Brasilonema sennae CENA114: one gene and its partner. The protein of the gene in region 2 binds, or shares a complex with, the protein of the main gene of each other region. Links are inferred from orthologs where the notes say so. Each region holds a gene or a part of one and is shown on either strand. Other genes may lie near its edges.

Region 1 (3,767 bases), 1.3 Mb from region 2 along the record:
ATAAGTTGAATTTGACTGAACGCAACATCCTTATCAGCCCAGGAAGTCAAACTCTCTACTTTTACGCTGCGAATTCTTTTGGGGGATACACCACCAGCGGTGAACTTAAGCAAATCGTTCTGCCACTCAGCCCAGACTACACAGGATACGGTGGTGTTTGCCTAGTGCCAGAAGCTTTAATTGCTTATAAACCTGCATTGGATATCGACGCCGCCGCACATAAGTTTAAATATCGCCCCGACTTTAGCAAAGTATCGATTACAGAGAAAACTGGTTGCGTGATCTTCTCTCGTCCCTGCAACCCCACTGGTAATGTCCTTAGCGATGATGAAGTGAAAAAAATCGCCGCCCTTGCAGCGCCTTACGATGTACCAGTGTTCGTTGACTCGGCATATGCCCCCCCATTCCCAGCGATGAACTTTACTGAAATGACACCAATCTTTGGCAATAACATCTTGCACTGCATGAGTTTATCAAAAGCTGGATTGCCAGGAGAACGCATTGGAATTGCGATTGGGGATGAACGGGTGATTCAAGTTCTAGAGGGTTTCCAAACAAATGCTTGTATCCACGCTTCACGCTACGGACAAGCGATCGCAGCGCGTGCTATTAACTCTGGTGCGCTGGCAGATATTTCTGTCCAGGTGATTCGCCCGTTTTATCAGAATAAGTTTACGGTTTTGGAAAACACGTTAAACGAAGCGATGCCCAATGATTTACCTTGGTTCCTCCATCGTGGTGAGGGGGCAATTTTTGCTTGGTTGTGGTTGCAGGATTTGCCAGTAACAGACTGGGAGTTATATCAAGAACTCAAGCAAGTAGGTGTTATAGTTGTTCCTGGTAGTACTTTCTTCCCTGGCTTAGAGGAAGAGTGGGAACACAAGCACCAGTGTGTCCGTATTAGCCTTACCGGAAGTGATGACGAAATTGCCACGGGTATGCAGCGTTTGGCAAAAGTGGTACAACAGGTTTATCAACGTGCTGCAGTGAGTGCTTAGTTGAGTGTTGAATGACAAACCGCAAGAACGTAGAGAAAAAGATAAGGAAGAAGGCAGATAAGGGAGATGCGAAAGCAACATCTTCCTCATCTTCCGCATTCCTCACTCCTGAAGGCTGGCTGGAAATTGGCACAATTGTGGCACCTCAAGGGTTGGATGGACAGATGCGGGTTTATCCTGATACGGATTTCCCGGAACGCTTTGAGGTGCCTGGAATACGTTGGTTGTTACGTCCTGATCAGACTGAACCAAAAACCGTAGAATTACTATCAGGACGTTATATACCAGGTAAAAATTTGTACGTAATTGAATTGGAGGGAGTGGAAGATCGCAACCAAGCAGAGGAGTTGCGCGGGTGTAAGTTGATGGTTCAACAGAGCGATCGCCCCCAACTACAAGAAGGTGAATATCACGTTATGGATTTGATTGGCTTGCCAGTTTTTATTCAGGAATCTGGTGAACTGCTTGGTGCAGTGGTGGATATTCTGCCTGCTGGTCATGATTTATTAGAAGTACAGTTGCATCAAGAAAAACAAGGGGAGAAAAGTCAAAAGAATCTTTTGATTCCGTTTGTCAAACCTATAGTACCAGTGGTGGATTTGGAAGCTGGTCGAATTGAAATTACGCCACCAGATGGGTTGTTGGAAATTAACTGATAAAGAAGCATAAACCCCCAGTAGTCTCGTGTAAGCCTTTTGTAACAGGTCTGGGGGTTTTTTATTGGAAACTGTATGGTGATGTATTGACCAGCACAATTTTTTGTAACTTGAATTCCAACTTTAGAAAGGGTTTTATAAAATACCGCAGCCTTAGTATTGGAACAGATATGTTGCTAATTCAGCATAAGCTCTCAGTGGCAGGTCTGGAAGCTTTTAATTGGAAACTGTGGATTATGTTGAGGCGCGATACGGACATGCGATCAGCGTAAGCGCAAAGCGCACGCTGCGCGAACGACTTATCGCCCGGTTTGTTTCGGATACCCCTCGCACCCTCTAACAGCTTTCTGAATACAAGCTCCTATCCCCTGTAATCCAATGTGATTGCGGGGGATTTATTTATTGTATACGTAAAAAATTCTACCTGTTTTGTGCACTGCCATCAGGGGGAGGGTATTCGTCAATACAGCTTTTTGTAACTTTAATTCCTGCTTTAGAAAGGGTCTTACAAATCCTTTCATCGTTAGTATTGAAACAAATGGGGTGTTTAATTGAAAGATTAATTCGGCACAAGCCCTCAGACCGTCACTGGGGGTTTTTTATTGGAAACTGTATAGTACTGTATTGAGCAACACAGCTTTTTGTAACTTTAATTCCTGCTTTAGAAAGTGTTTTACAAATCCTTTCATTGTTAGTGTTGGAACAAATGGGTATTAATAATTCGGCATAAGCCCTCAGACCGTCGCTGGGGGCTTTTTATTGGAAACTGTATAGTACTGTATTGAGCAACACAGCTTTTTGTAACTTGAATTCCTGCTTTAGAAAGGGTCTTAAAAATCCTTTCATCGTTAGTATTGAAACAAATGGAGTGTTTAATTGAAATGTTCATTCGGCATAAGCCCTCAGATCGTCACTGGGGGTTTTTTATTGGAAATTGTATAGTACTGTATTGAGCAGCACAGCTTTTTGTAACTTGAATTCTTACTTTATAACAAGTCTCACAAAATACGACTTTGCTAATATTGGAAAAGATGTTTCATTAGCTTAAGCCCTCAGACCATCACTGGGGGATTTTAATTGGAAATTGTATAATACTGTATTGACCAGCACAGCTTTTTGTAACTTGAATTCTTACTTTAGAAAGGGTTTTACAAAATACGACGACGATAGTATTGGAACTAATGGTATTAACTAAGATGCAATTTGGCATAAGCCCCCAGTAGCAGGTCTGGGGGCTTTTAATTGGAAATTGTATAGTGCTGTATTAGTCAGCACAGCTTTTTGTAACTTGAATTCCAACTTTAGAAAGGGTTTTACAAATACGACGTTGCTAGTATTGGAACAAATGAGTTATGAATAGCGCTAATATAAGCCTCTAGATCGTCGCTGGGGGCTTTTTATTGGAAACTATATAGTGCTGTATTAGCCAACACTGCTTTTTGTAATCTAAACTCCTGCTTTAGACAGGGTTTGACAAATACCACGTCGCTAGTATTGGAATAAAAGAGTTATGAATAGCGCTAATATAAGCCTCCAGATCGTCGCTGGGGGTTTTTTATTGGAAACTGTATAGTGCTGTATTAGCCAACACTGCTTTTTGTAATCTAAACTCCTGCAATAGACAAGAATACGACGTTGCTAGTATTGGAACAAATGAGTTATGCACAACAGCGTTGGAACGAACCCCTTTTTAAGGCGATCGCCGCAGGCGTTCTGATCTTAACTGAACCGTATTGAGTCGTCGGGCTAAAAATTTATTAGCAAAAATGCGGAAAGTCGGAACGTTCCTCTGTATAAAAATGTGTAAGCTATATAAAAATCAACCCGTGTCTGAGGGATTTACAGGTATGACTGACCCCGTAACAACCTTAACAGCTTTTGCGATCGCTGAATTTGCCTTCAAAAAGTTTTTCGAGTCCAGTGTCGGTAAGCTGGGGGAAAAGTTCACCCAAACAGCGCTTACCAAGATGGATGAACTGCACCAGAAGATTCGGGATAAGTTACGCGGGAACCCTAGAGCCGAAAAAGCCTTGCAGGAAGTAGAAAAAGGCTCAAAAGACCATTTGAATAAACTGGCGGTTTATTTAGAAGATGAAATGAAGGATAACCCCGA
Region 2 (4,650 bases):
ATCCAGAACGTAACTTAATACTTATCAAGGGAAGTGTTCCTGGTAAGCCAGGTAACTTAGTAGATATTGTCCCAGCAAAAGTAGTTGGTAAAAAGTCATAACTCATGAGTCATTTAACTCTAGTTATTTTTGTCCCCCTGTACAAATGACTAATGACCAATGAAGGGCAGATGCACTCAACGCAAAAGAAGCGTTGCACTGTCTGCTAATGACTAATTACCAATGACTAAGGACTAAGGATAAAAAATGTTTGAGTGTGTAGTCAAAAATTGGCAAGGAGAACAAGTCGGACAAAAAACGTTCGACTTCAAGGTTGCCAAAGAAGAAACGGCATCTCATGTCGTGCATCGAGCTTTGGTAAGACAAATGACCAATGCTCGTCAAGGAACAGCTAGTACCAAAACCCGTTCTGAAGTCAGAGGTGGCGGTCGCAAACCCTGGCGGCAAAAAGGGACTGGTCGTGCGCGTGCTGGTTCTATTCGTTCACCGTTGTGGCGTGGTGGTGGTGTCATATTTGGACCAAAACCGCGAGAGTATAACCTCAAGATGAACCGCAAAGAGCGGCGTTTAGCTTTGCGAACAGCTTTTGCCAGTCGAATTGACGATTTGATTGTGGTGGAAGAATTTAGCGAGGAAATGCAGCGTCCCAAGACTAAAGAATTAGTGGGAGCGATCGCCCGTTGGGGTTCAGAACCAGAAAACAAAACCTTATTAATTTTGTCTGAACGTACAGACAACGTCTTTTTATCAGCTCGTAACGTCGCAAATCTAAAACTGCTTGGATCTGACCAGTTAAATGTTTACGATTTGCTGCACGCCGACAAGATTGTTGTTACAGCATCAGCCTTAGAAAAAATTCAGGAGGTCTACAGTGACTAGATTTGACCCCCGGAACCTTCCTGACCTTGTGCGTCGCCCAATACTAACTGAAAAAGCGACTGTACTCATGGAGCAAAACAAATACACTTTTGAAGTAACTCCAAAAGCAACAAAGCCACAAATCAGAGCGGCGATTGAAGATTTATTTGAAGTAAAAGTTGAAAAAGTCAACACCGCAAGACCACCACGCAAAAAAAAGCGTGTTGGAAAATTTCTTGGTTACAAGCCCCAATATAAGAAAGCCATTGTTACAGTGGCGTCTGGGGATGTAGATAAGATTAGACAAGTTCTATTCCCAGAGGTTTAAAAAAATGGGTACTCGTTCTTATCGCCCTTACACCCCCAGTACTCGCCAAGTTACGATTTCTGACTTCTCAGAAATAACTAAAACCGAGCCAGAAAAATCGCTTACCGTATCGAAGCATCGCGCCAAAGGTAGAAATAATCAAGGACGGATTACTGTTCGCCACAGAGGTGGTGGACACAAACGTCTCTATCGCATTATCGACTTTAAAAGAGATAAGCGTGGTATTCCCGCCAAAGTGACAGCTATTGAATACGACCCCAACCGCAACGCGCGGATTGCCCTTGTGGAATACGAAGACGGCGAAAAGCGTTACATTATTCAACCCAACGGTTTAAAAGTAGGGACAACAATTATCGCCGGTCCTGATTCTCCTATTGAAAATGGCAATGCTTTACCTTTGTCTAACGTTCCTTTGGGAACCAGCGTTCACAACGTGGAATTGAAACCTGGTAAGGGCGGTCAAATTGTTCGCTCAGCTGGTGCGACTGCTCAAGTTGTGGCAAAAGAAGGTAGCTACGTAACACTCAAGTTGCCTTCTGGAGAAGTCCGGATGATCCGTCGCGAGTGCTATGCCACTATAGGACAAGTTGGTAATCTGGACGCCAGAAACCTGAGCGCAGGTAAAGCAGGTAGAACTCGCTGGAAAGGTCGCCGTCCTCAAGTTAGAGGTAGTGTGATGAACCCAGTTGACCACCCACACGGTGGTGGTGAAGGTAGGGCCCCAATCGGTAGATCTGGACCTGTTACACCTTGGGGTAAACCTGCTTTGGGTCTGAAAACACGCAAACCCAAGAAAGCCAGTAGCAAGTTTATTGTGCGCCGTCGCCGCAAATCTTCTAAGCGCGGTCGTGGCGGTCGTGAGTCATAGAATTTTAGATTTTAGATTTAGGATTTTAGATGATAAAGATAATCCAAAATCCTAAATCTACAATTGATAAATTCAAAATTCTAAATAGAAAATCCAAAATCTAAAATCCAAAATCCAACTATGGGTCGCTCACTAAAAAAAGGTCCTTTTGTTGCCGATCATCTTCTCACAAAAATTGAAAGGCTAAATGACGCCAATAAAAAGGAAGTTATTAAAACTTGGTCACGGGCTTCGACAATTTTGCCCCTCATGGTAGGTCATACCATCGCAGTTCATAACGGACGCCAACACGTCCCGATTTTTATCAGTGACCAGATGGTAGGACATAAACTGGGTGAGTTCGCCCCCACGCGCACTTATAAGGGTCACGCCAGAAGTGACAAAAAATCAGGTAGATAGTTATCAGTTATTAGTTACTAGTAGCTTAGTAGATGACTAATTACTCAAACGGACGGAGAAAACTATGGCAACAGATACGACAGAAGTAAAAGCGATCGCCCGTTATGTACGTATGTCTCCTTATAAAGTGCGTCGCGTACTTGACCAAATTCGAGGACGTTCATATCGAGAAGCGCTGATTATCCTAGAATTCATGCCCTATCGCTCCTGCGAGCCAGTATTGAAGGTTCTCAGAAGCGCTGCAGCCAATGCTGAACACAACGCTGGGCTGGACAGAGCAGAGCTTGTGATTACTAAAGCTCAAGCGGATCAAGGTCCTGTGCTCAAACGGTTCCAACCAAGGGCGCAAGGTCGTGCTTACCAAATTCGCAAGCCGACGTGTCATATTACTGTGGCTGTCGCTGCTGATGCTGCCGCAGCTAAATAAAGAAAAAATAGCGTACAGGTACACGAGAAGAATTTTTGTTTAGAGGAAGCATTTGTGGGACAGAAGATACATCCAGTAGGTTTTCGCTTGGGAGTCACCCAAGAGCATCAATCCCAGTGGTTTGCTGACCCTAGCCGCTATCCAGAACTTCTACAAGAAGACCACAAACTTCGTGAGTATATAGAACAAAAACTGGGTAGATACGCACAAAACAACGCTGGAATATCTGAGGTACGGATTGACCGTAAAGCAGATCAAATTGATTTAGAGGTACGTACAGCTCGACCCGGCGTTGTCGTAGGTCGAGGCGGACAAGGGATTGAATCTCTACGTACTGGTCTCCAGCAATTATTGGGAAGCAATCGCCAAATTCGCATCAACGTTGTTGAAGTCCAACGAGTTGATGCCGATGCTTACCTCATTTCTGAATATATCGCTCAACAACTGGAACGCCGCGTTTCCTTCCGGCGGGTCGTACGGCAAGCCATTCAACGTGCACAACGGGCTGGGATACAAGGAATCAAAATTCAAGTCAGTGGACGGCTCAACGGCGCAGAAATCGCGCGGACAGAGTGGACTCGTGAAGGTCGAGTACCTTTACACACGTTACGAGCTGACATTGATTACGCGTACTGTACAGCAAAAACTGTTTACGGAATTCTCGGCATTAAAGTGTGGGTGTTTAAAGGAGAAATTATTCCTGGACAGGAACCAACTCCTCTGCCACCAACGAATCGCGGTGATCGTGACCGTGGTGATCGTGACCGTGGCGACCGCGATCGCCCTTCATCTCGCCGTCAACAACGCCGTCGTCAGCAATTTGAAGACCGCTCAAATGAAGGATAGTCATAAGTTATTAGTCCATAGCATTTGACTTATTACCTTCAGTTTTGACTTTTAACTTTTGACACATCATGTTAAGTCCAAGAAGAACAAAATTCCGCAAACAACAACGCGGACGAATGAACGGTCTAGCCCATCGGGGTAGCGACCTGAACTTTGGGGATTTTGGTTTGCAAGCGTTGGAACCTGCTTGGATTACCTCTCGTCAAATAGAGGCTTCTCGTCGGGCAATGACTCGTTACATCCGCCGGGGTGGAAAAATCTGGATTCGGATTTTTCCTGATAAACCAGTGACTATGCGTCCTGCAGAAACCCGAATGGGTTCTGGTAAAGGTTCACCTGAGTTCTGGGTAGCAGTCGTAAAACCAGGACGAATTCTATTTGAAATTGCAGGCGTTTCCGAAGAAATTGCTCGCGAAGCAATGCGCTTGGCTGCTTTCAAATTACCCATCAAAACTAAGTTCATTTCACGCTCACAAGAGCAACAACAGGTGTAGGTTATGCCTCTTCCCAAAATTTCAGAAGCAAGAGAATTCAGTGACGAACAACTGGGGCAGGAGATTGTCGCTGTTAAAAAAGAACTCTTTCAATTGCGCTTGCAACAAGCAACTAGACAGCTAGACAAACCTCATCTGTTTAGACACGCTCGCCACCGTCTGGCCCAACTAATGACTGTAGAAGGAGAACGCAAACGCGCTTCCTCAAGTCAACAAGCTAAAGAATCAAATTAGAAGATTATGGCAGTAAAAGAACGAGTAGGCTTAGTCGTAAGCGACAAAATGCAAAAAACGGTGGTAGTCGCCATCGAAAACCGCGCTCCTCATCCGAAATACGGCAAAATAGTCGTGAAAACCCAGCGCTATAAGGTGCACGATGAAGAAAATCAGTGCAAAATAGGCGATCGCGTTCGCATTCAGGAAACGCGAC

Evidence for each region. The genes of interacting proteins can lie anywhere in the genome.
Region 1: the proteins of rpsS (region 2) and rimM are in contact, whole or in part, in a crystal structure (PDB 3A1P), measured with the Thermus thermophilus proteins. The link is inferred for Brasilonema sennae CENA114 from one-to-one orthologs. Residues at the interface, in WP_011173711.1 of Thermus thermophilus: Lys28, Arg29, Leu30, Lys32, Thr48, Gln56, His57, Val58, Pro59, Val60, Tyr61, Thr63, Met66, Glu73, Phe74, Pro76, Thr77, Arg78, Arg81, His83, Gly84, Lys85, Glu86, Ala87, Lys88, Ala89, Thr90, Lys91, Lys92, Lys93; in WP_008632437.1 of Thermus thermophilus: Val4, Glu5, Ile6, Gly7, Arg8, Arg22, Gly23, Glu24, Val26, Leu84, Glu85, Glu86, Gly87, Arg88, Tyr89, Tyr90, Tyr91, Phe92, Leu94, Asp111, Ile112, Leu113, Asp114, Ala115, Gly116, Ala117, Gln118, Asp119, Val120, Ile122.

The regions. Positions count from the first base shown.
Region 1 is NZ_CP030118.1:4,739,321-4,743,087, forward strand. The notes cover bases 1-2,831. They hold rimM (ribosome maturation factor RimM), read left to right. Parts: upstream 1-1,009; coding sequence 1,010-1,654; downstream 1,655-2,831. Other genes in these bases: DP114_RS20025 (valine--pyruvate transaminase), read left to right, coding at 1-998. Outside these bases: DP114_RS20035 (hypothetical protein), read left to right, coding at 3,502-3,767. UniProt on the Escherichia coli protein: One of at least 4 proteins (Era, RbfA, RimM and RsgA/YjeQ) that assist in the late assembly stage of the 30S ribosomal subunit.
Region 2 is NZ_CP030118.1:3,466,328-3,470,977, reverse strand. The notes cover bases 1,037-3,813. They hold rpsS (30S ribosomal protein S19), read left to right. Parts: upstream 1,037-2,174; coding sequence 2,175-2,453; downstream 2,454-3,813. Other genes in these bases: rplP (50S ribosomal protein L16), read left to right, coding at 3,795-3,813; rpsC (30S ribosomal protein S3), read left to right, coding at 2,935-3,726; rplV (50S ribosomal protein L22), read left to right, coding at 2,518-2,880; rplB (50S ribosomal protein L2), read left to right, coding at 1,191-2,054; DP114_RS14775 (50S ribosomal protein L23), read left to right, coding at 1,037-1,186. Also shown: rplC (50S ribosomal protein L3), read left to right, coding at 1-101; rplD (50S ribosomal protein L4), read left to right, coding at 247-879; more of DP114_RS14775, read left to right, coding at 872-1,036; more of rplP, read left to right, coding at 3,814-4,220; rpmC (50S ribosomal protein L29), read left to right, coding at 4,224-4,454; rpsQ (30S ribosomal protein S17), read left to right, coding at 4,461-4,650. UniProt on the Escherichia coli protein: In the E.coli 70S ribosome in the initiation state it has been modeled to contact the 23S rRNA of the 50S subunit forming part of bridge B1a; this bridge is broken in the model with bound EF-G.